DNA from 2 places in the Paenibacillus sp. YPG26 genome. Region 2 is predicted to be linked to the other one. Evidence: predicted binding sites of a transcription regulator. Region 2 holds the regulator's gene; the other holds the start of a gene.

Region 1 (11,389 bases), 180 kb from region 2:
CCTAATGAAGAGGTACGGAAGCGTGTGGAGGCGGCGATTGATAATGTGCCTTATGCTGTAGGGATCAATAACCATATGGGATCCAAAGTGACGGCGGACGAACGCATCATGTCCATCGTATTGGATATCTGTAAAGAGCGGGGATTGTTCTTCGTGGACAGCAAGACCAATCATCAGTCTGTCGTCGGCAAGCTGTGTGAGCAAAAGGGGCTTCCACAGGTGTATAACCATATCTTTCTGGATGATGTCGCAACTGATGATCATATTTCCAGGCAGATCGGGAAGGTATCCAAGTGGCTGAAGAATCATGAGAGCTGTGTCACCATTGGCCATGTGGGCTCGGGAGGGAAGAGAACTGCCTCCGTACTTCGGCATTCGATTCACATGCTGAAGCAGGAGGCGGAGTTCGTAGGTGTCAGTGATTTGGCCCGGGAGCGGTCTAAGCCGGATTTTATAGTTCCGTGAAATACGCCATAATCCCGGCTACGATCGCTTTAGCTACTTCCATCTGCTCTGTGGGTCTGGTCAGCATAGCCCGGTCCTCAGCATTGCTTAGGAATCCGGTCTCGACGATCACGGCTGGGGATTGAATATGATTCAGCAGGTAAAAGGGTCTGCCGAGCGCAGGGGATGAACGGGTACCGAACACCGTGTTCAGCTCATTCTGGATACTCCAGGCTAGGACTGCGCTCCTGCCTTCATTTTGGTGCAGAACCAGGGGCCCTCGCTGGGTCCGGCTATGGGCCCAATTCAAATGAATACTTACCACGATAGAGGTACTCAGCTCGTCACTGAGCCCTTTTCTCTGGGCAAGATCGCGCCTGTGTCTGGAGCGGCTGTTCAGCCACTGGTTGTCATCACTGAGCGCGTAGTCTGCGGAGCGGTTCAAGGCAGCTGCATAGCCTTTGCTCTTCAGCAGGAGATACAATTTGCGCGAGATGTCCAGGTTGATGTCCTTCTCCAGGATTTCTCTGAATGAGGTTCCCCCGTCCACTCCGCCATGGCCTGCATCAATCAGAATAACAGGTTCGGGGAAAGCATGCCGGGAGAGCCTCTCCATATCCTGGGGATTGGCGTGTATCCGTTGTGGAGATATCCAGACCGTAATTAGCTGCAAGCCTATCAGAATTGAAATTAATCGCCGCATGTTGCTCACCTTTATCTTGGTTTCTTTTACCTCTATCTTGGCCTAAAGAGCAGGAAATGATGTATGACCCTGCGAATCGGATAGCTGGTGAATAAGAATGTGGAGTGAAGAGCACAATATAACTAAAAGATTGCAGCAGGGAATTCTGTCCTGTGTCTAGAAGGAGGGATCGTCATTATGGCTAGTGGCGATGAACTTGTGAAGATAATTACCGAGAAGGTTGTCCATTTTGTTGAGACACCTAAGGAAGTTCGCAGACAAGAGCAGCGGAATCAACGTGAGCCCTGGACTCGTAAATGGTTCGGCATGATTCCTCTTGCCATTGAGATGTGGTGGGGGAGCAGGCCGGATCCGCTCCGGAAGGAACGCCGGCGGAAAAACTCTTCACACGAATTTTAATTCTCTTATCAAAACCAAACGAAGCTGATACCGTCAGAGGGATCAGCTTTGTTTGGCGTCTGGCCGTGGCTTGCAGCTTCTGTGCTGTGGCAGGATAATCAAGGACCCTCTGCATTATAGAACTCTCCCATGCTCTCTAAAGATATCAGGGAGATCCATCGGACCGAATCACTGTGAGTGGAGATTACATAAAGGCTATCGGTTGTGGGCCCGTCCCAGTGCTGAAATCCGTTGATAGAAAGAGAAGTGGAATAAGAACGGTCTGACCCTCTGGAGGCGTAGATCAGCTTTTTCTTGTGCTTGAGATGCTTGATAAAAGAGCTTGTATTCACCTGCAGCGCCTTCTGATTCATCCACGCAATGTTCTCATAAGTATCGTATGCGGGTGCGGTGACTACCGATTTCATTGGAACGGTGACCATGCTGCCGCTGTGGATCAGCCTAGAATCAGATGCCGTCATAAGGGCCGGCTGCTTCTTCCAGGCAGTATCTGTCCCGGGCAGAAGTTCTCCGCTAACCGCGTCGAAATATCTGCCCTGCTCAGGCGAGCTTTTGGCACAAATTCTCCATTCGGCCAGGGCAGGTCCCGCATACAGCTTCTCGATCCGAAGGTCAGAATCTTCCCCAAGGCCCCTGAACAGAGTGAGCGCATGCTCGAGCGACTTGGCGGCGAATGGAGACTCGTCTCCCAGCCCATATTCGATTAATGCGTAACCACCATCCGGCTTGGCTCCGATAATCAGGTAACCTCCTGAGGGAGAGGAGGTGCTTCTGAGTGTAATGAGCCAGGCATGGGTACCCGGCCCGAGCGGCTCGGCGGTGAAATCAGCTTTTTTCCAGCTCTGAAAAGGGCTCTGTTCCGACAATGCACCCAGAATATCTTGTATAAATTGATTCAATTCAGCAGGAGCTTCAAGCTTCTCTATTGCTTGACCAGATTGAAGAGAAGGGGCTGCATTAGAAAAGGGGCTGGCTATGCTTAAGGTCCCCCCGAAGAGCAGGGTCATACATAAACTGGTACGAAAGAGCTTGTTCAGACAACTCTTCATGGATTAGAACACCTGCCTAATTTGGTTTAGTACTAAGTACTAGCGAGTACTAGCGTTCCTTGTGGTTGGAAGTCAGTGTACCTATTGTAGTGAAACAGCCGGCAGAAGACTGTTGCAACCTGTCGGGACAAGCTTGTCGCCGGCTTTCTATTTTTGCGATGTTTTATCGATAATGCTCATTTCGTCCGGCATGCTCCTGCCGCAGATGAAATATGCCGCAATTAATGGCAGTTACCAGGATACGCGGTTCATACTGCCAGCGAATCTCCTCCCGTCTTGCTTCATACTGCTCTCTCGCTGAGTTCCTTTTCTCCTCGTCCTCCTCGAGCAGGAGATCTTCATAATAAGCATCGATTAGCTCAAGCTCCTCTTGAAGCCGTTCAGCTGCTTCAACTGCCCAGCTTGAATCGAGTTCACTTAGCTTGCTCTGTAGTGAGGCTTCCAGGGCATCTCTGGCTTCTGCGGGAGTCATGGAGGAGGGTTCAATGTGGACATTCTCAGGTAATCTTGGCACAAGAGATCTGGTACTCAGCCGATCACGGAAATGAAAATCTATCTTCTGACTAACCAGGGATATTCCCATGAAATGCAGCTCCTCCCGCTTCATATCACAGGCAAATTCTACTTTGAAGCTTATGCCCAACCACGGCTCGTATGCCGCTGGGAACAGCGTGGCCCGTTGTCTGGGGCCAGCGTCCTCGAACAAATAGACACAGCTTCCCCCGCGCCGGGCCGCCGTAAATATCTGCTGCAGGCGAGGGCTTCCAAAGTGCAGATGCTCCCGGTGTATTCGGCCTGGACCTACATTCGGAAGCGGACGCACCACTCCGAAGTATCTCCCAAGAATGCTGTCCTCCGTCTGTGAAGGAGATGAACTAGCTGCTGCTTCGCCGGATGTAATTAGAGGCTTGTTCAGCTGCGTATGGAGAGCGGCTCTCCGCGATTCATTCGCCTGGGCTGTCTTGGCGATTTCAGCCTGCTCATATTTCTCAGGGTCAAAGACGAAGAGGAACGACATGGTCTCCGGCTCTGTGTTAGTCCGTTCGATAAAGCCCCAATAATAAGGGCGGCCTGTAAGCTCCTTATCGGCCTCAGGCGACAGCTTGACCATTACATGATAAGGAGACTGTTCAAGCACCTGGCATTCCATGCTCTCCAGGTAGGTGAGGACATATTTATGGATTTGTTCTGTAGTCATCGTCATTTGCGGATCAACCTCCTAAGAGCTGCTCTAAGTTACCTTCATCCTTGTCAAGGAGCGTGTCATCCATGGCCACATCCTGTTTGATGGCACCCAGAGAGCTTCCAAGCGACTCGACCTGCTGCTTCAGATCGTCTTCACTTTCTGATTCAAGCATAATCTTGTACAGACTCTTCTCGAGGGAATGATTCTTCTCGAAACGTTCCAATATGACATCCAGACTGCCAATTACCGTCTCGAACATGTTGATCTTCTCATGCAGCAGGTTCAGGATATGTTCTTCAATCGTTCCCTTCGTCGATAGATTATAGATCTTCACATCGTTCTGCTGGCCAAGTCTGTGAACGCGTCCAATCCGCTGCTCTACCCGCATTGGATTCCAGGGAAGATCGAAGTTAATCATGTTATGGCAGAACTGGAGATTGATCCCCTCCCCCCCAGCCTCGGTAGCAATCATGACCTGGGCACGCCCGCGGAACAGATCCATCATCCAGTCCTTCTTGCCCCGGTTCATCCCGCCTCGATAAGGAACGGCATTCAGTCCACGGTCGCGGAAGTAGTTAAGGAGATATTCCTGGGTCGCGCGGTACTCCGTGAAGACGATCACCTTTTCATTCATCTCCCGGATAAGCTCCATGGTTTTCTCAGCCTTTGTATTTTCTTTGATGGCCTTAATCGCATGAACCAGTTCCCAGATCTGATCTCTGACTGGTGAGTCGGGCGCCAGCTTCTTGGACAGATTGACGAGGGTGACGAACACGGCATCCCGGCTGCTGCATACTTCCCTTTGGAGGGTAACCAGTGAGAGCATGCTGCTGAAATTTCCGCCGGAAGCCTGGTATTGATTTTTGACAAAAGAGGTTACTCCGTCATACAGCGCCTTCTCGTCCGGTGACAGTTCAAGGGGGACGTTGCGTACCAGCCGTTTGGTGAAATTCAATTGGCCCTCGCCCCGGCGGTTACGGATCATGACCTTCGCCAGCTCAGTCTTAAGCTGATCTTCATTCTTGGCCACGCGTTTATCCACCACAAAATTAGCCGAGAAGTCACCCTGCCTGCCAAGCTGACCCGGCTTAAGCAGATTGATAAGATTGAACAGCTCGTCCAGATCATTTTGTACCGGGGTCGCGGTAAGGAGCAGACAGTATTTTTTGCGGAGCTTCAACATGAACTGATAGTTGGTCGTCTTTTTGTTCTTGAGCTTGTGGGCTTCATCGACAATAACCAGGTCATATTCCTGTCCCAGCAGTATCTCCCGGTGTGGATCCCGCTTGGCGGTGTCCATGGAAGCAACCACAATGTCAGAGTTCCAGGAGTGGACCTTTTTCTGGGCAGTTGCCGAGATTCCGAACTTGGAATTCAGCTCTCTGACCCACTGGAGAACAAGCGATGCGGGAACAAGAATAAGAACCTTGCGGACAAGTCCACGAATTAAATATTCTTTGAGAATAAGTCCGGCTTCTATCGTTTTGCCAAGTCCGACCTCATCGGCCAGAATGGCCCGTCCTCGCATTTCAAATAACACTTTCTTGGCCGTATCCGTCTGGTGTGGCAGGGGCTCGAGCCCATGCAGATGCTTCAAGCACTGCATCTCCTCAAATTCGGTTACAAGCCCTGCTTCCTCCGACTGGATAGCGAGGGAGAACAAGCTCCAGTTATCCCAGGGTCCGCCTTTATTCAGTCTGGAGTCCAGCTGTTCAAACCAGGTTCGGTCAAACTCGATTTTTGGAAAAAGATCAGGATCAGGTTGCGTTCTCATAAGGCTGTAGCCTTCCTTTCTCGGATGCTGATTCTGGCAAGTATAAGGTTAGAGATAATTTCTACTGGTAGTATGTACGAAAGTAGTCTTGTTCATAACCGGCAGCAATAGAGATAGGGCGAACAGAATGGCTTGGGAAAGCAGGGGCGGATCAAGCGGCTGTGTGGAATAAGAGATATGACGGAGATCACAATTGTCCGATATGTCGTATAGTATGATGATGATTATGCACAATATGTTGTGGTATGTTGCATATTTGGGTAGAGGAGTTATATAGTTCTGGTTCTCACTATGCTTTGTAGGGGGTCATTTATTTCATGGATACACACAATCACAAAAGGCTAGAGGGCTTGAGTGAAAAAATATTTTTGGATCGTTATGCCTGGAAGAACGCGGATCCGGGTCAAGCGGAGATTGGAGATACAGTTCTTGTACTGACCAAGGACGACCCTAAATTCCCGGCCAAGGAAGTTGGAGAGATCATTGCCAGACAGGGCAATATTGTAACCGTTAAGACACGCAGCGGTGAATTAGTGGATTCAGATGTAGAGCTGCTTACACTTAATATAGAGAAGACTCCAGAAGAGATGTGGGACCGTCTGGCCAAAGCCATGGCTTCGGTTGAAGCGACATCCGAGCTTCAACGGGAATGGGAGGGCAAGTTCCGTTCATTGCTCGATGATTGGAAGCTTGTTCCGGGCGGAAGAATTGCAGCAGGAGCCGGGGCCAGTGAGGAACTCACCCTGTTCAACTGCTACGTTATACCTTCTCCCAAGGATAGCCGGGGCGGAATTATGGAGACTCTGTCCGAGATGACAGAGATTATGGCCAGAGGCGGCGGTGTGGGGATTAACCTTAGTTCTCTTAGACCGAGGAGAGCGGTAGTTAAAGGCGTTAACGGATCATCCAGCGGGGCGGTGTCCTGGGGTGGCTTGTTCAGCTACACCACCGGATTGATTGAACAGGGGGGCAGCCGGCGTGGAGCGCTGATGCTAATGATTAATGACTGGCATCCGGATGTGCTGGATTTCATCACTGTGAAGCAGACGATGGGCCAGGTTACAAATGCGAATTTGTCCGTATGCATCAGTAATGCCTTCATGCAGGCGGTAAAGCAGGACCTGGACTGGGAGCTAGTCTTCCCGGATACGGCGGATCCCCGTTACGACCTTGAATGGGACGGTTCTCTGGATACCTGGAAGGCGGGCGGCGGCAAGGTAATTATTTACCGTACGCTGAAAGCCCGTGAGATCTGGCAAATTATTATGGAGTCCGCATGGAAATCGGCGGAGCCAGGTGTCGTATTTATGGAGTATTACAATCAAATGTCCAACAGCTGGTATTTTAATCCGATTATTTGTACGAATCCTTGTGGAGAACAAGGGCTTCCCGGCTGGGGAGTATGTAATCTATCCTCGCTGAATCTATCTAAATTTTATGATGAGACAAGCGGAGATGTAGCCTGGGACGAGCTTGCTCTGGCCACACGCTATTCCGTGCGCTTCCTGGATAATGTGATCGATAAGACTCCTTATCATTTCACGGAGAATGAGGAGAATCAGAAGAATGAGCGCCGGGTTGGACTGGGTACTATGGGGCTTGCCGAATTAATGATCAAGCTCAAGGTTCGTTACGGCAGTGCAGAATCCTTGGAGTTCCTGGATCGGCTGTATGGCTTCATTGCTAGAGAATCCTATCTCGCTTCAGCAGATATTGCCGAGGAGAAGGGTTCATTCCCCGCCTTTGACGCCGGTAAGTATTTACAAAGCGGATTCATGAAGGAAATGGTGAAGGAATTCCCGGAGGTTGGCGCAGCTGCACAAGGCAAAGGCATCCGGAATGTAACGATTATTACCCAGGCCCCAACGGGAAGTACAGGGACTATGGTGGGTACATCTACAGGGATTGAGCCCTACTTCGCATTTAAGTACTACAGACAGAGCAGGCTGGGCTTTGACGAGCAGTTCGTGCCAATCGCACAGGACTGGATAGATGAGCATCCGGGAGAGGAACTGCCGGATTATTTCGTCACCGCGATGGATTTATCTGCAGAGGATCATATTCGTGTCCAGGCTGCGATTCAGCGGTGGGTGGACAGCTCCATCTCCAAGACGGCGAACTGCCCGGCTGATTTTACGGTAGAGGATACGAAGCGGCTGTATGAACTAGCCTTTGACCTCGGCTGTAAGGGAGTAACGATCTACAGGGACGGAAGCCGGGACGTTCAGGTGCTGCAGACCGAGAAGAAGGAAGACATCACAGATGAACAGGCACGCAGAGAAAAGCTGAAGCTTGACCTTCCCGCATCCGAAGGCTTGGGATTAAATGCGGATCAGCAGATGAGCAGCGAGCCAGGGCATGGACGAGCCGGGGAGAAGCAGGCTGTGGATGAGGAACTGGAACAGAAGATTGCTCAGCGGGCTGCTGAACAGACCTCCAAGGCTTCGGATAATCTGCTTAAGCTGAAAGGGCAAGAAATTGAGGGATTATTGAAGCAGGGTCACTCAACCCCAAGCAGCGTATCATTGTCCAGCAATAAGGTAGTTGATAAGCAGTATAAGAGCCGTCCTCAAATATTGAGAGGCGCTACCTATAAGATGAATACGCCGTTCGGTATGGCTTATATTACGATCAATGATCTGGATGGTATACCGGCGGAAATCTTCCTTAATGTCGGCAAAGCGGGTTCGGATGTATTCGCCATGGCCGAAGCATTGGGCCGTGTATGCTCCTTATTCCTGCGCTACGGGGATCATGGGCATAAAGTTGAGCTGCTCATCAAGCATTTGAAAGGCATTGGCGGTTCCGGTGCCATCGGCTTTGGAGCGAACCGGGTGGAATCTATCGCGGATGCGGTTGCCAAGGCTTTAGAGACGCATGTTCAGCAGGAAGCGCAGCAGACTGAGAGCAAGTTCTTAGCAGATCCGGGTACTCTGGTAGGGGAATTGTTCAATGAATATGAGAATGAAGTGGGAGCGACAGCTCACACGTCAAGCTTCCCAGAAGGCTCCCGTGATCTGTGTCCTTCCTGCGGATCTGCATCCTTGATTAACATGGAGGGCTGCCGTACGTGCAGTCATTGCGGGTACAGCAGGTGTTCTTAACGAATTGGAATTAGGCTTGTGGGTAACGAGATGGAGTAGAGATAGTTAATTAGATTATGGAGCAGCCCTGCCCTGACAGGAGCTGCTCCTTTTTTATTCCACTGTCAGTCCTGTTTAACTAAGGCTGATCATTTGTATGCTCACCCACCCGCCACGGATTGCCCTCACTATATGTGGCGTGAACTGGACTCTCGTCTACAGCTTTTCACAACTTGTTTTACTACCAACGATCAGGTATATTAGGTGGAAATCAAGCCGGTAGAATAAGAGGTAGCTATGTCGACAATTAATGATGTTGCTCTAAAAGCAGGAGTGTCTGTTACCACGGTATCCCGGGTTCTTAACAATCGGGGATATATTAGTGAGGCTACGAGAAAAAAGGTTTTTAAGACGATGGAAGAGCTCAATTATCAGCCTAATGAAATTGCCCGTTCTCTCCTACGCAAACAATCAAATCTAATCGGCCTCATCATTCCGAGCGTATCCCATCCCTTTTTCAGTGAGCTCACCAATCATATCGAGTATTATGCATACCAGAACGGCTGGAAGGTGCTTCTCTGCAACTCTCATATGGATCCTGTAAAAGAAAAGGACTATATTGGGATGCTTAAACGCAATCGGGTTGATGGAATTATTATGGGCAGTCATACACTTGAGATCGAAGAATACCGGAATCTTAATTCACCCATCGTTACCTTTGACCGGCAGATAGACAACGAGATTCCGTTCATTTCTTCGGATAATTACCAAGGCGGAGTGCTTGCGGCTGAGCTGTTGATTAGCAAGGGCTGCCGTGCTATCGTACACGTATGCGGTAACCTTGAACTGGCCATGCTTGCCAATTATCGCAATGACGGTTTCAAAGATACAGCTGAGAAGCATGGTATTCAGCACACCACAATCCAGACGGATATGAATGTATTGGATTCACAGCAGTACAATCAGATTGTTCAGAAGATGCTTGAGGAATATCCTGAGGTGGATGGCATTTTTGCCAGCAGTGATATTATTGCCGCTTGTGCGGTGAGAGAATGCTTCGCCCGAGGAAAGAGGGTGCCTCAAGATATTCGAATAGTCGGCTACGATGACATTGATATGGCTGCCTGGTTTATCCCAGGAATCACTACTATTAGGCAACCTATTGAGGCTCTCGGGAGCCTGGCTGTAGAGCTCATTCAGAAGCAGTTAGAAGGAGTGGCCTTTGAAAAAGAGAACTTGCTTCCCGTTGAATTGATAGAGCGGTCTACCACTTGACTCGAGTCTAGCCCCATCCCTATGGATGGGGTATTGGTTCGGATAGGGGTTATTAAATAGCCATATGTCAATCGTTTGACATATGTTAAAGGGTTGACATATAATTCGAATGCAGGCATTTTGTGAAGAATATGTAGTATCCGCTAAGTTAATAGCACAAGTGTAAGGAGGCGTGACTTATTACACATTCAGGGTATTCCATTGAGAGGGCTGACCGGTTCATCAAGGAATCTAAGCACTTACTTCGGACAGAATATAGATTGAATTATCATTTAATGGCTGAATACGGTTGGATGAATGACCCTAATGGATTTGTTCAATATAAAGATCAGTACCATCTGTTCTATCAGCATCATCCCTACCAGCCTGTCTGGGGACCTATGCATTGGGGCCATGCTGTAAGCAGGGACTTGATCAAGTGGGAATACCTCCCGGTGGCGCTGGCTCCGGATTCGGATTTTGACCGGGATGGCTGCTTTTCCGGGAGTGCTATTGAGAAAGACGGCCAGTTGGTGCTTGTATATACGGGCCATGTAGTTACAGGACCTGACAAGGATGAGGACTATAAGCAGTCTCAGGGGATTGCTGTTTCCAAGGATGGAGTGATTTTTGAGAAATGGCAAGGCAATCCGGTTATTGGCTATAATGAGATTCCAGCAGAAGTAAGCCAGAAGGATTTCCGTGATCCTAAGGTGTTCGCGAAGAACGGTCATTATTATGTTGTTCTTGGTTCAAATGATGCTAAGGGAAATGGACTTGTTCTTTTATACCGTTCCGAGGACCTGCATACATGGACTTTTGTGAATGTGCTCGCACGGAGTGATGGGCGTTTTGGAGACAATTGGGAGTGCCCGGATCTGTTCTCCCTTGGGAACAAAGACATCCTCATGCTCTCCCCTCAGCGGATGCCGGCTCAAGGAGAAGAATACAGGAACCTTCATTCCACTATGTATTGTGTTGGAGAGTTTGATTGCTGTACAGGGAAATTTCATAGTGAAGCTTTTGCTCAGGTCGATCATGGATTCGATTTCTATGCGCCCCAATCTATGCTGGATGACAAAGGACGACGCATCATTATCGGCTGGATGGACATGTGGGAGACGGATATGCCTACGCAGCACGGACATGGTTGGGCAGGCGCGATGACTCTGCCGCGAAAAGCAGAGTTACATGGGAACCGGATTCTGTTCAGTCCTGTTGAAGAAATAGAGAATTATCGGAGAAATCCTTATGAGCTGCATGACGTTGTTCTGGATCAGGTCATCGGTATTCACACTTCGGGCGACAGCTATGAGCTTCAGGTGGAGTTTGAAGCTGGCAGCGCTGAGGAATTTGGACTTAAGCTTAGGGTAGGAACAGAAGAGGAGACGGTACTATCCTATAGAACAGACGAGCAGTTATTCAGCGTGAACAGGGATAAGTCTGGTCTCGGTCCTGGTGGTGAACGCCGGGTCCAAGTGCAGCTTGATGAAGGAC
Region 2 (11,389 bases):
CGATACCGGGTACACATAATATTGTCCATCCTGAGTCTTAGCCAATTCAGATAACTTCTTCGCGGTTGAATCCATGCCGAACTTACCTTTATCTGAGTAATTAGGCGGCAGTTGGACAACAGCCCGCATACTCGCTTCCGCATTGCCTTCTCCAAGGCTGACTGGGATATAGGCATTGAACTTCACTCGTCTTACAAGCGTTGGAATACTGCTGCCCAGATTAGTAAGCTCCAGCTTCAGTTCCTGCCATGTGTCGGCTTGTTCCAGATCAGTAACGCCTAGTTTGAGCGCTCCATTACCATTATACTCAGCCTGAGCTGTGGTCAGCCCAATCGAAGCAGCATCACCCTTCAGCCCCGACCAGGTTCCATTGTTCTGAATGCCATTAATATCCGCATCAAAAGTATACTGCTTCAGCAAGGCTTCTTCGACTTTAACAAATACCGTATTCGTCTGACTAAGCTCAGGTTGAAGAAGACCTTGTGCATCATATACATGTACGGTAAATGTCGCTGTCTTGCCATTGAGAGAAGCGTCCGGTGTCCAATCAGCGGTATAATACTTTTCCACGCTGTCCCATACCATTGGGATTTCGGTAGTTGAATCCCCTACACTGTAAGTGACCTTGGAAGGCTGCTCATTCAGCACTCTTGCCCGGATCTTCGTAGTACTCGATTTTACGCTAGAGCCGTTAACTGGTGACGCAATATGCATGAACGGCTTCTCGGTACTCACATTCACCGTTCTAGCAGGCACGTTCTTGATTTCTTTGGCAAATGCAGTATAAGGATCCTCGTAGAATTTGATAAAGTCAGGAAGGAGCTCATGACTGCCTAGACTACCCGCATCTTTGTAAGGCACGAACAGATTTCCGTTCAAATTAAAGTTCGCCCATGTCAGCATATAAGCAATCCTCTTCGCATCCGGATCATTCTTAATCGCATTCAGAAGCTTGGTGAACCACTCCAAATCTCCATTTCCCGTTGTCTTCATCCCGCTCGGGCTGTAACCGAACTCAGAGAATGTAGCAATTTTGCCCTTGGAATCCGCAAGCTTCGAGATCATGGCCAGGTCGCTAACCAGCCCTTTCAGGAAGCCTTCAGTGCCCGGCGTCGCTTGATTATCGTACTGATCCATACCCAGAATATCTACATAGTCATCCCCCGGATAGGTCTCCAGGTATTTGGATGCAGACCCGCTAAAGGTACCGTTCGGTGAATATACATAGAGCAGATTGTGAACATCTCTAATATCGCGTAGATATTCAACTGTATATCTGAAGATCTCCACATATTCACTCTTGGTTGTGGTCATATTTCCCCACCAGAACCATCCGCCACTCTGTTCATGGAACGGACGGAACAGGATTGGAATCAGCTTATCATTATCATCCTTCAGATTAATGGCGAGGTCAGCAACCTGATCCAGGTAAGCATTGAACTCATCATTCTTATCTCCGCCCGGCAAGATATGCTCGACAACACTGCCCTTAGTATCGTTGAAGCTTCCGCCCGTTACAAAATTCGGCATATGCGCACTAAGTGTTATAATTCCGTTCTTTGCATGAGCCTTCTTCATCAGATCAGCCAAGTTCTCCCGGCTCTTAACAAGATCGCCTTCAACACCCGGCTTCTCTTTCCCTTCCAGGCTAAGCGTATCCCATCCATATACAGCCGGCATGTCACCTACCGAGTTCAAGACATCCGACTTCTCGCCGGAGATGGTGGCCTCATTGAAAGAAAGCCCTACATCAGTGGAGTGCTGGTGTCCGAAGAGCACCTGCTTTCCACGGGTATCCGACAAATAAGTGAACAAAGAACGTGTAGTATCTGAAGCCTGGGCATCTACCAGATCCAGGGTATTCAGAACAGGCCCACTTCCCCCTCCATTATTGCCACCATTATTGCCACCATTGTTGCCACCAGTCCCTGGAGCTGTACCGCTTACACCTCCGGAAGTTCCTCCGCTGCCAGCCACCACCTGACCATTATTGATGCTAAAGTTTCCAATCACGCCTGGCTTTCCGTTCACTACTACATTACTGGCCTGAAGTGTCGACTCCGTAATCGTTCCTTTGGAATCAATCGTACTGCCTGCAGCCGTGTTCAAGACTTCAAGCTTCTTGATGGTCGTTCCGCTGTCCGCGGTCAGATTCAAAGCTTGATTAGCAACAACGTGATCAATGGCAGTGCCTGCTTTGAGCTCCAGCTTGGACTTACTACTTGCAATTAACTGCCCAATTGTACTTGTGCCTGTAGCGAGCACTCTTACACTGCCTTCCTTACGATTTACTTCAACATTGCCGAGTTTGGAGTTATGTACAACAACCGTATGATCTCCCCCACCGGCAACAAATGTTGTTCCTTGCACCGTTACGTTATCGAGTGTAACTTCACCATCGGCAATCCCGGATGCTAAATATAAATTCCCGCTAATCGTCGTATCCTTTAAGGTTATTCCCTCATGGTTAATAACCACATTTCCTTGAATGCTGCCGCCTTGAACAGTTCCGGGAGCCGAATAATATCCTGCGACAAGCTTGTCTATTAGCGTAACCAGCTCGGCCCGGGTGATTGGAGCATGCGGCTTGAACGACCCATCCGGGTAACCGTTTACAACTTTAGTTAAAGCATCAACTGATTCTTTGGCATAGGCAGCAATATCTTGTTGATCGCTAAAAGATGCCGGATTCGCACCCTTGAGCACAAATGCCCGAGCCAGCAAGGTTACAGCATCCTGCCGTGTGATCTGAGTATTCGCTCGGGCTTTATTGTTCTCAAAGCCTTGATAATATCCGGCTTTCTTCGCGATGGACAGGACATCCGAATACCAGGCATCTGCGGATACATCCGAGAAGGACACGCCTGATTTCTCATAATAGCCGAACACCTTGTTAAGGATAGTTGCAAATTCAGCTCTGGTGATAGGCTGATCCGGGCGGAACCCGCCATCTTGATAACCACGGACCAAGCCGTTTGATTTCCACTTCTCGATACTCGCATTAGCCCAGTGTGTACTGGATACTGATGATACGGCAGTTCCATTTCCTGAAGCGGCATAAGCTGAGCCCGAAGTTGACAGCATAGAGACAACCAGAAGAGCTACAGTGGATGCGGATAACATTTTCCCTTTCTTCACGAACATACCCCTTTCAATACGATCCATTAAGTTAACGGTAAACTTACGAAGATTTTATATTGACAGCGCTTACTAGTCAACAACGGAATTAAAAATTAGTTAATTTTTCACAATTTCCGTAAAACAACCTCGTTTCAGCGCTTCGATATGAATTGACATAAAGATTTTAGGCATTTAGAATTAAGTTATTAAAGTTATCGTTTACTTTACTTTCAGGAGGTGTGATTTCTTTTGCAAAAACTCAAACAAGAAGTATCTCAAGAATTGCACGAACACATCCTGCCCTTCTGGTCTGCTTGTATCGATGAGTCCCATGGCGGATTCTATGGCGAAGTGAATTACGAACTTCAAAGCAATAAGGAGGCAGACAAAGGGGGAATTGCCACTTCCAGAATTCTGTGGGCTTTCTCTTCTGCTTACGTCATCACGGGGAACGAGAAGTACCTTCCTTATGCCACACATGCTTATAAATTCCTGCGGGACAAGGTTATTGACTCAGAATTCCGCGGTTTGTACTGGATGGTCGATTATAAGGGAGACCCTACAGACACCAGAAAGCACGTCTATACCCAATCTTTCGGTATCTATGCTCTTAGTGAATATTACAAAGCCTCCAAAGATCCGGAAGCACTTGAGCTTGCCAAAGAACTCTTCCTCTTGATCGAGGATATCGGCTTTGACAAAGAGATTAATGCCTACAAAGAAGAATTCGACCGGAAGTGGACAGAAACTCCAAATGAGATGCTCAGTGAAAATGGGGTTATGGCCGACATCACGATGAACACGCATATTCACGTTTTGGAAGCGTATACGAATCTCTTCAAAGTCTGGCCGGATGCCCGGGTAAGAGCTGCGCTTGAGAACTTGCTTGAGATCCTCTACTCCAAGATCTATAATGCCAAGACCAAGTATCTGGGCGTGTTCTTCGATAAACAGTGGAACTCCCTCATTGATCTCAAGTCATTTGGCCATGACATTGAAGCCAGCTGGCTGATCGATCAGACACTTAGAGCGCTCGGCCTTGAGAAGCCTGAATATATTCAAATGGTGGTCGATATTGCTTACAATATCGCGGACCATGCCATGCAGGAAGACGGCTCCATGATGAACGAACAAGAGAACGATCATCTGGACAAGACACGCATATGGTGGGTTCAGGCAGAAGCTATCGTAGGCTTCTACAATGCCTATGAGCGGACCCAGGATCCAAGGTTCCTGGAGCTTGCGGACAACCTCTGGACTTATATCAAGAACAATCTGATTGATAAGCGCACAGGTGGAGAATGGTACTGGTCTATCGCGCCGGATGGGACACCAACACCAAGAGAAATTAACGGCGCGTGGAAATGTCCATACCATAACGGCAGATTTTGCCTCGAAATTATCGAAAGGGTGAACTAATACAATGATACATCCCAAATACAAAGAGGTTCTTGCCAAGCAGGAACAATTAATTACCCGCAAGAACGAACTGAATGAAGAATTCTACAACGGAGTATATGACCGTTATAAGTACCCTGTGATTACCCGTCACCATGTACCTGTTCACTGGAGATTTGATCTGAACCAAGAGACTAATCCCCACTTCATGGAGAGACTTGGAATTAACGCTACGCTGAATCCAGGCGCTATTTATTTTGAAGGTAAATATTATCTGGTTGTCAGAACTGAAGGTCTTGACCGTAAATCGATCTTCGCCTTGGCCGTCAGCGACAACGGGATTGATAACTTCCGCTTTATCGATACTCCGCTGACATGGGAAGATATCGATGCAGCCGAGACGAACATGTATGACATGCGTCTGGTCCTGCATGAAGATGGATGGATCTATGGCATCTACTGTTCTGAGAGCAAAGATCCGGAAGCCGCTCCATTTGATACTTCAAGTGCTGTTGCCCAAGCCGGCTTTGTCAGAACGAGAGACCTCAAGACTTGGGAGCGTCTGCCGAATATCCAGACTAAGTCTCCACAGCAGCGTAACGTTGTGCTTCACCCTGAGTTCGTGGATGGTAAATATGCCTTCTATACTCGTCCACAAGATGGATTCATCTCTACAGGCTCTGGTGGCGGTATCGCATTTGGACTCTGTGATGATGTTCTGAATCCGGTCATCGATCGAGAGGATATTATTGATGAGCGCAGATATCATACCGTATATGAAGTGAAGAACGGTCAAGGTCCAGCTCCGATCAAGACCGACAAAGGCTGGATTCATGTCGCTCACGGTGTGCGGAATACGGCTGCAGGCCTGCGTTATGTACTGTATACCTTCGCTACAAGTCTTGAAGATCCAACGAAGATTATTGCGAAGCCAGGCGGACACTTCATTGCTCCTTATGATGATGAGCGTGTCGGCGATGTATCGAACGTAATCTTCTGCAACGGGGCTGTGGTGAACGAGAATAACGATGTGTTCATCTATTATGCATCCAGTGACACACGTATCCATATTGCGACTACAACTATTGAGAAGCTGATCGACTATACCTTTAATACCCCTGAGGATCCTTACCGTTCTCTTGATAATGCCCTTCAGCGGAAGAGCTTGATTGAACGCAACGAAGCCTTGCTGAACAACAACTAATTGAAATAACAAAAAAGCAATTGAGGGTCCTCCCTTCAATTGCTTTTTTATGTGCTGGTCCACAGTATGAGAAAGCCTCACATCTTACTGCTTGTCGCATAACTCAAGACTTAATTCTTAGTTACTGGAAGATGTCCCAGCCGCTCATACCAAGGCACTTATCCCTAATCCCTATTGTCTTCCCATCCATCCTCAGTCCTCAGTATAGCTAGCCGTTCGCTCCTGTACTCTTGGACAGCAGACTGTTAAGCTCCTTCATGAACATATTGATATCCTTGAACTGACGGTACACCGAGGCAAAACGGACATAAGCGACTTCATCGACGGGATAGAGCTGCTCCATCACCAGCTCGCCAATATAACGGCTCTCCACCTCGGCGTTGGCGGTATGACGGAGTGACCTTTCCACTTCCGATACCATAGTCTCAAGCTGCTCGACTGAGACAGGACGCTTCTCACAGGCACGGATTAATCCGCGCAGCATCTTATCCCTGCTGAATTCTTCCCGGCTTCCATCCTTCTTGACTACAATCAGTGGAGTCTCTTCCACCATCTCGAATGTAGTAAAGCGGCGGCTGCACTGCTCGCATTCTCTTCTACGACGAATAGAGCGATTATCATTGGCAGGCCTCGAATCCAGCACCTTTGTCCCCAAATAATCGCAATAAGGACACTTCAAATGAACACTTCCTTCTTCTCTAATATTCCCATAATATTCATGCTGATTGCAGTAATGAGATTGCAAGTCACGAGACATAATAGTTGTACCAACCGGAGGGAGGTGAACAACAATGGCTCAAAACAACAACAGCAGCAGCAATAATCTGGTTGTAAGACAAGCTTCTGGAGCTCTTGAACAAATGAAATACGAAGTTGCTCAAGAACTGGGTATTTCTTTCCCACAAGACGGTTATGCAGGTAACCTGACTTCCTATGAGAACGGTTCAATCGGGGGTACGATTACTAAACGTCTGGTGACTCTTGCTGAACAACAACTGGCTGGACAATTCCGCCAATAGTACTCTTCTTAAGATGAGCATTCGGGCAGGGGAACCTGCCCGGGTGCTCTTTTTCACTCATGCTGCGCAAGTCTCCTAGAACTCCTTATAAATGCTTACATACTGCTCGTAGTAATGGGTAACCCGCTGAACATAATGCCGGGTCTCCCCAAAAGGAATGTCTTTGGAGGTGTCAAGATGGCCATCCCACTTTCCACTCTTCAGCCAGCTCCTCACCTTCGTCGGGCCCGCATTATAAGCTGCAATGACCGCGATCTGATTGCCGTCGAATTGTTCGTACAACGACTTCAGGTACCAGCTTCCAATCTGTATATTTTTATCCGGCTCTTTCTTCAGGCTATCAAGCGAGACATCTTCAAAATTTGCTTTGTCGATGACCCACTGCGCTGTGTCCGGCATAATTTGCATAACTCCGAGCGCCCCTTTGTGCGACTCCTGATTGGCCTTGTAATTCGTCTCTACACGGATAATAGCCGCAATCATGAATGGATCAATCTGATTCTCCTGGGCATATGCCCTGATCTCGTCTTTGTAGTGAATAGGATAGAACAGCTTTAGCCATCCACTATTGAAGAAGACAAGCAACGTGAACCCCAGGAACAATAAAAGCAAGACTCTCTTCTTACGCAGCCACTTCATAGCAAGCCTTTACGAAGCAAGTATTCATCAATCTGCCGCTCAGTATACTCGATCCCCATACTATTATCAATCACGACATCAGCCTGCTTCCGCTTCTCTTCGATATCCATTTGCGCCGCGATTCGGGCCGAGGCTTCTTCCTCCGTGAGTCCATTCCTGCTCATTAACCGGCTTAGCTGCAGAGCCCGGGGGATATAGACAACCATAATCTCCTCAAAGGAAGATCCCTGACCCGTCTCATAGAGAAGCGGAATATCCGAGACAACAAGGCGATCCGGGTATTCCTGTTCATAAGCGGCAGCCCGCTTGCGCATCTCCGCACGAATAGCAGGATGGGTAATGCCTTCTAGAACCTTTCTCTCCTCTTGGTGTGTAAAAATATGCTCTCCCAGCTTCTTCCGGTCCAATGTCCCATCAGGCAGAAGCATAGCTTGTCCGAAGTGTGCGATGACGGCTTCCAGTACGGGATGGCCGGGCATCATCACCTCTCTGGCTACGACGTCCGCATCGATCAGCAGCGCTCCCCGCTTCACAAGCATTTGCGAGACCGTACTTTTCCCGGTTGCAATTCCACCGGTCAGTCCGATATTCATTTCTTCACCTCATTATTGCTTCTTCTTATCCTTCTTGATCTCGATCAGCTGACAGCTTGGACAATAATGCGTTCCCCGTCCCCCAACAACAGACTTCTCGACAGGAGTGCCGCATACTACGCATGGCGCTGCCTTGCGCCCATATATCCGGAGCGAATGCTGGAACATGCCCATCTCTCCTTGTCCATTTACATAAGACTTGATGGATGAACCGCCTGCTTCCACCGCCTCACTCAAAGTGAGCACGATGGCCTCATACAGACGGATGAGCTCCTCCTGATTCAGATCATTACACAGTCTCTCGGGATGAATACCTGCCCGGAACAGAGCCTCATCCACATAGATATTCCCCAGCCCAACCACATATTCCTGATTCAGCAGAGCCGGCTTGATCTTGGTCTTACGGGATGCAATAACCTGCTTGAATGCTTCATAGGTAAAAGACTCATCCAAAGGCTCCAGTCCAAGCTTAAGCAGCGGCTTCAGCCCAAATTCTTCGCCAGGAGCGAACAAATGCATCGTACCGAACTGCCGAACATCCCTATAACGGAGCTCGGTCCCATCTGTGAAATGGAAGATCACATGAGTATGCTTCTCCACAGGCTCACCATGGTTATATACCCCGTACCTGCCTTCCATCCTCAGATGGGAGACAAGTACAAGCCCGTCCATAATGATGCGGAGAAATTTGCCTCTTCGTCCAACTTCCACTATAGTGTGGCCTTGAAGTTCAAGCCTGAACTGCTCTATATCATCAGGTCTCTGGATAATCCTTGGCAGAGAGACCGTAACGTCATGAATAGTCTTGCCTGTAATCAGCTGACTAAGTGTTCTTCTGACTGTTTCTACTTCCGGCAATTCCGGCATCCTCAATCACCTCGGGTATTTCCTGATTGTTAGGGTACATCCATCCTGTATCTGCGGCTGTTACTTCGCTTCATACCAGTTAAGCCCACTGCTCACTTCAGCTTTAAGCGGAACAGACAAAGACAGCGCCTTCTCCATCGTCTCCGGAACCAGCTTGGTCATGATCTCCAGCTCATCTTCCGGCACTTCGAACACAAGCTCATCGTGTACCTGCAGAAGCATGCGGCTCTTCAGCTTATGTTCTCTTAAGGTATCACTCATCAAGACCATAGCCAGCTTGATAATATCCGCCGCAGTTCCCTGAATCGGGGTATTCATCGCTGTACGCTCGGCGAATGAACGCAGGTTGAAATTCGAAGCATTAATCTCCGGCAGATACCGGCGGCGTTCCAGCAAAGTCTTAACATATCCGTCGCGCTTCGCTTCCTTGACGATATCGTCCATATACCGGCGAACCCCTTGGAATACCTCAAAATACTGGTCAATGAACTTGGCCGCTTCTTTGCGTGTAATGTTCAGATTCTGGGATAGGCCATAGTCGCTGATTCCATACACGATTCCGAAATTAACAGCTTTCGCGGAACGGCGCATATCCGAATCCACCTGATCGGCGGGCACACCGAACACATCGCTGGCCGTCTTCGTATGAATGTCCATGTCATTCACGAACGCTTCCTTCAGCCGTTCATCACCTGAGATATCCGCCAGAACACGGAGCTCGATCTGGGAATAGTCTGCCGCCAGAATATGCCATCCGGACTCGGAAGGAACGAACACCTTCCGGATCTTGCGTCCTTCTTCCATTCGGATCGGGATATTCTGCAGATTCGGGTATTGGCTGCTTAGCCGTCCCGTAGCCGCAATGGTCTGACGGTAATACGTATGGACCTTGCCCGTCTCCGGGCGGATCTCTTTGAGCAGACCTTCCACATAAGTCGACTGGAGCTTGGTTAACTGGCGGTATTCCAGGATCGACTGCACAATATCGTGATAGGGCGCGAGCTTCTCCAGCACTTCAGCATCCGTAGAGTATCCCGTCTTGGTCTTCTTGATTACCGGAAGTCCAAGCTTGTCGAATAGAATTTCACCCAGCTGCTTGGGCGAGTTAATATTGAATTCCATACCGGCCAGCTCATAGATATGCTGAGCCAGTCTGCGGATCTGGATCTCGAACTCTTTGCCAAGCTCCTGAAGGTCTTCACGGTTCACGGCGATGCCCTGCTTCTCCATGTCTGCTAGAATACGGGACAGGGGCATCTCAAGCTCATAGAACAGACGGTTCATCTCGTTCTTCTCCAGCTCCTGCTCCTGAAGCGGAATAAGCTTCTGGGCGGCTGCCGATTTATGAGCTAAATGAAGGCTCAGCACCCCGGTATCGGGCACCTTGTATTTCGCTCCCTTGCCGAACACTTCATCATCCGGAGCCAGGAAGGATAATTCATACTTGGACGCCAACCCGCTTAGCGTCTGGTTGTTCTCGGTTGGATCCAGGAGATAGGCTGCAAGCTGAATGTCAAATGCCGCTCCCTCAAAAGCGATCCCCTGCCAGTGAAGAGCCAGGTCGATCCTGTGAAGATCATAGCCCTTCTTGGGAGCCTGGGCATCCGCAAGCCACTGCCGGACAGGCTCGCCCGCCTGCTGCTTCAGCAGTTCAAAGGGAATATAGTAATGGTTCTCCTTGGATGATAGAACAAGTCCGATGATATCCGCATGATGAGGATTATCCCCGCGAGTCTCGACATGAAGCACTTCAATCTCTCCGAGCTTGGCAGCAAGCGCGTCAACCCCATCCACATCAACCACCGTGACGTCAATGGGCTCGGCCGTCTGTGCCTGACCTGAACTTCCTTCGCCCGGGTTCGGACCCGCCGCATAGGATAGGCGCTCAATCAAGGATTTGAACTCGAGCTTCCTCAGCATCGGAGCCGCCTTTTCTTCCTGAATCCCGCCGAATACCATGTCATCCCACAGATGCTCAAGCGGCACCTCGCGGAAGATCGTGGCAAGCCGCTTACTCATACGCGCATCTTCAGCGTGGTTAATGAGGTTCTCCTTCTGCTTGCCCTTTAGTTCATCCGTACGTGCAAGCACCTCTTCCACAGAGCCGAATTGATGAAGCAGCTTAAGCGCCGTCTTCTCGCCAATACCCGGTACACCGGGAATATTATCTGAAGTATCCCCCATAAGCCCTTTGAGATCCACAATCTGAGCTGGAGTGAGGCCATAGCGCTCCTGAATCTCCTGTACGCCGTAAGGCTCCACTTCGGAGACCCCTTTGCGCGTTAATGAGACCTTGACGTTGTCCGAGACGAGCTGCAGCATGTCCTTATCTCCAGTGACAACAATAACCTGGCGTCCTGATTCATCTGCCTGTCTGCTCACCGTGCCGATAATATCATCCGCTTCGTAGCCCTTAAGCTCAAACCGGGTTATTCCGAAGCTATCGAGCAGCTCCTTAAGTATAGGGAATTGTTCAGAGAGCTCTGGAGGTGTCTTCTCCCGGCCTCCTTTATATTCTTGGTAGCCTTCATGCCGGAAAGTCTCTTTCC

The links. The regulator NrdR, encoded in region 2, represses ribonucleotide reductase genes. The targets are predictions, from matches to a motif close to AACACNATATATNGTGTT.
Region 1: the regulator NrdR is predicted to act here: its motif matches at 5,783-5,800, upstream of LDO05_RS12720 (adenosylcobalamin-dependent ribonucleoside-diphosphate reductase).

The regions. Positions count from the first base shown of each region.
Region 1 covers NZ_CP084530.1:2,708,703-2,720,091, reverse strand. The annotation lists gene LDO05_RS12750 (divergent polysaccharide deacetylase family protein) at 1-465, shown strand, start outside; gene LDO05_RS12745 (N-acetylmuramoyl-L-alanine amidase family protein) at 452-1,147, opposite strand; gene LDO05_RS12740 (YqzE family protein) at 1,325-1,546, shown strand; gene LDO05_RS12735 (hypothetical protein) at 1,645-2,595, opposite strand; gene LDO05_RS12730 (YqhG family protein) at 2,759-3,799, opposite strand; gene LDO05_RS12725 (DEAD/DEAH box helicase) at 3,807-5,555, opposite strand; gene LDO05_RS12720 (adenosylcobalamin-dependent ribonucleoside-diphosphate reductase) at 5,873-8,659, shown strand; gene LDO05_RS12715 (LacI family DNA-binding transcriptional regulator) at 8,936-9,913, shown strand; gene LDO05_RS12710 (glycoside hydrolase family 32 protein) at 10,093-11,389, shown strand, end outside.
Region 2 covers NZ_CP084530.1:2,885,303-2,896,691, forward strand. The annotation lists gene LDO05_RS13600 (glycosyl hydrolase) at 1-3,138, opposite strand, end outside; gene LDO05_RS13605 (AGE family epimerase/isomerase) at 3,370-4,539, shown strand; gene LDO05_RS13610 (glycoside hydrolase family 130 protein) at 4,544-5,722, shown strand; gene nrdR (transcriptional regulator NrdR) at 5,931-6,401, opposite strand; gene LDO05_RS13620 (alpha/beta-type small acid-soluble spore protein) at 6,514-6,741, shown strand; gene LDO05_RS13625 (lytic transglycosylase domain-containing protein) at 6,817-7,380, opposite strand; gene coaE (dephospho-CoA kinase) at 7,377-7,973, opposite strand; gene mutM (DNA-formamidopyrimidine glycosylase) at 7,986-8,840, opposite strand; gene polA (DNA polymerase I) at 8,901-11,389, opposite strand, start outside.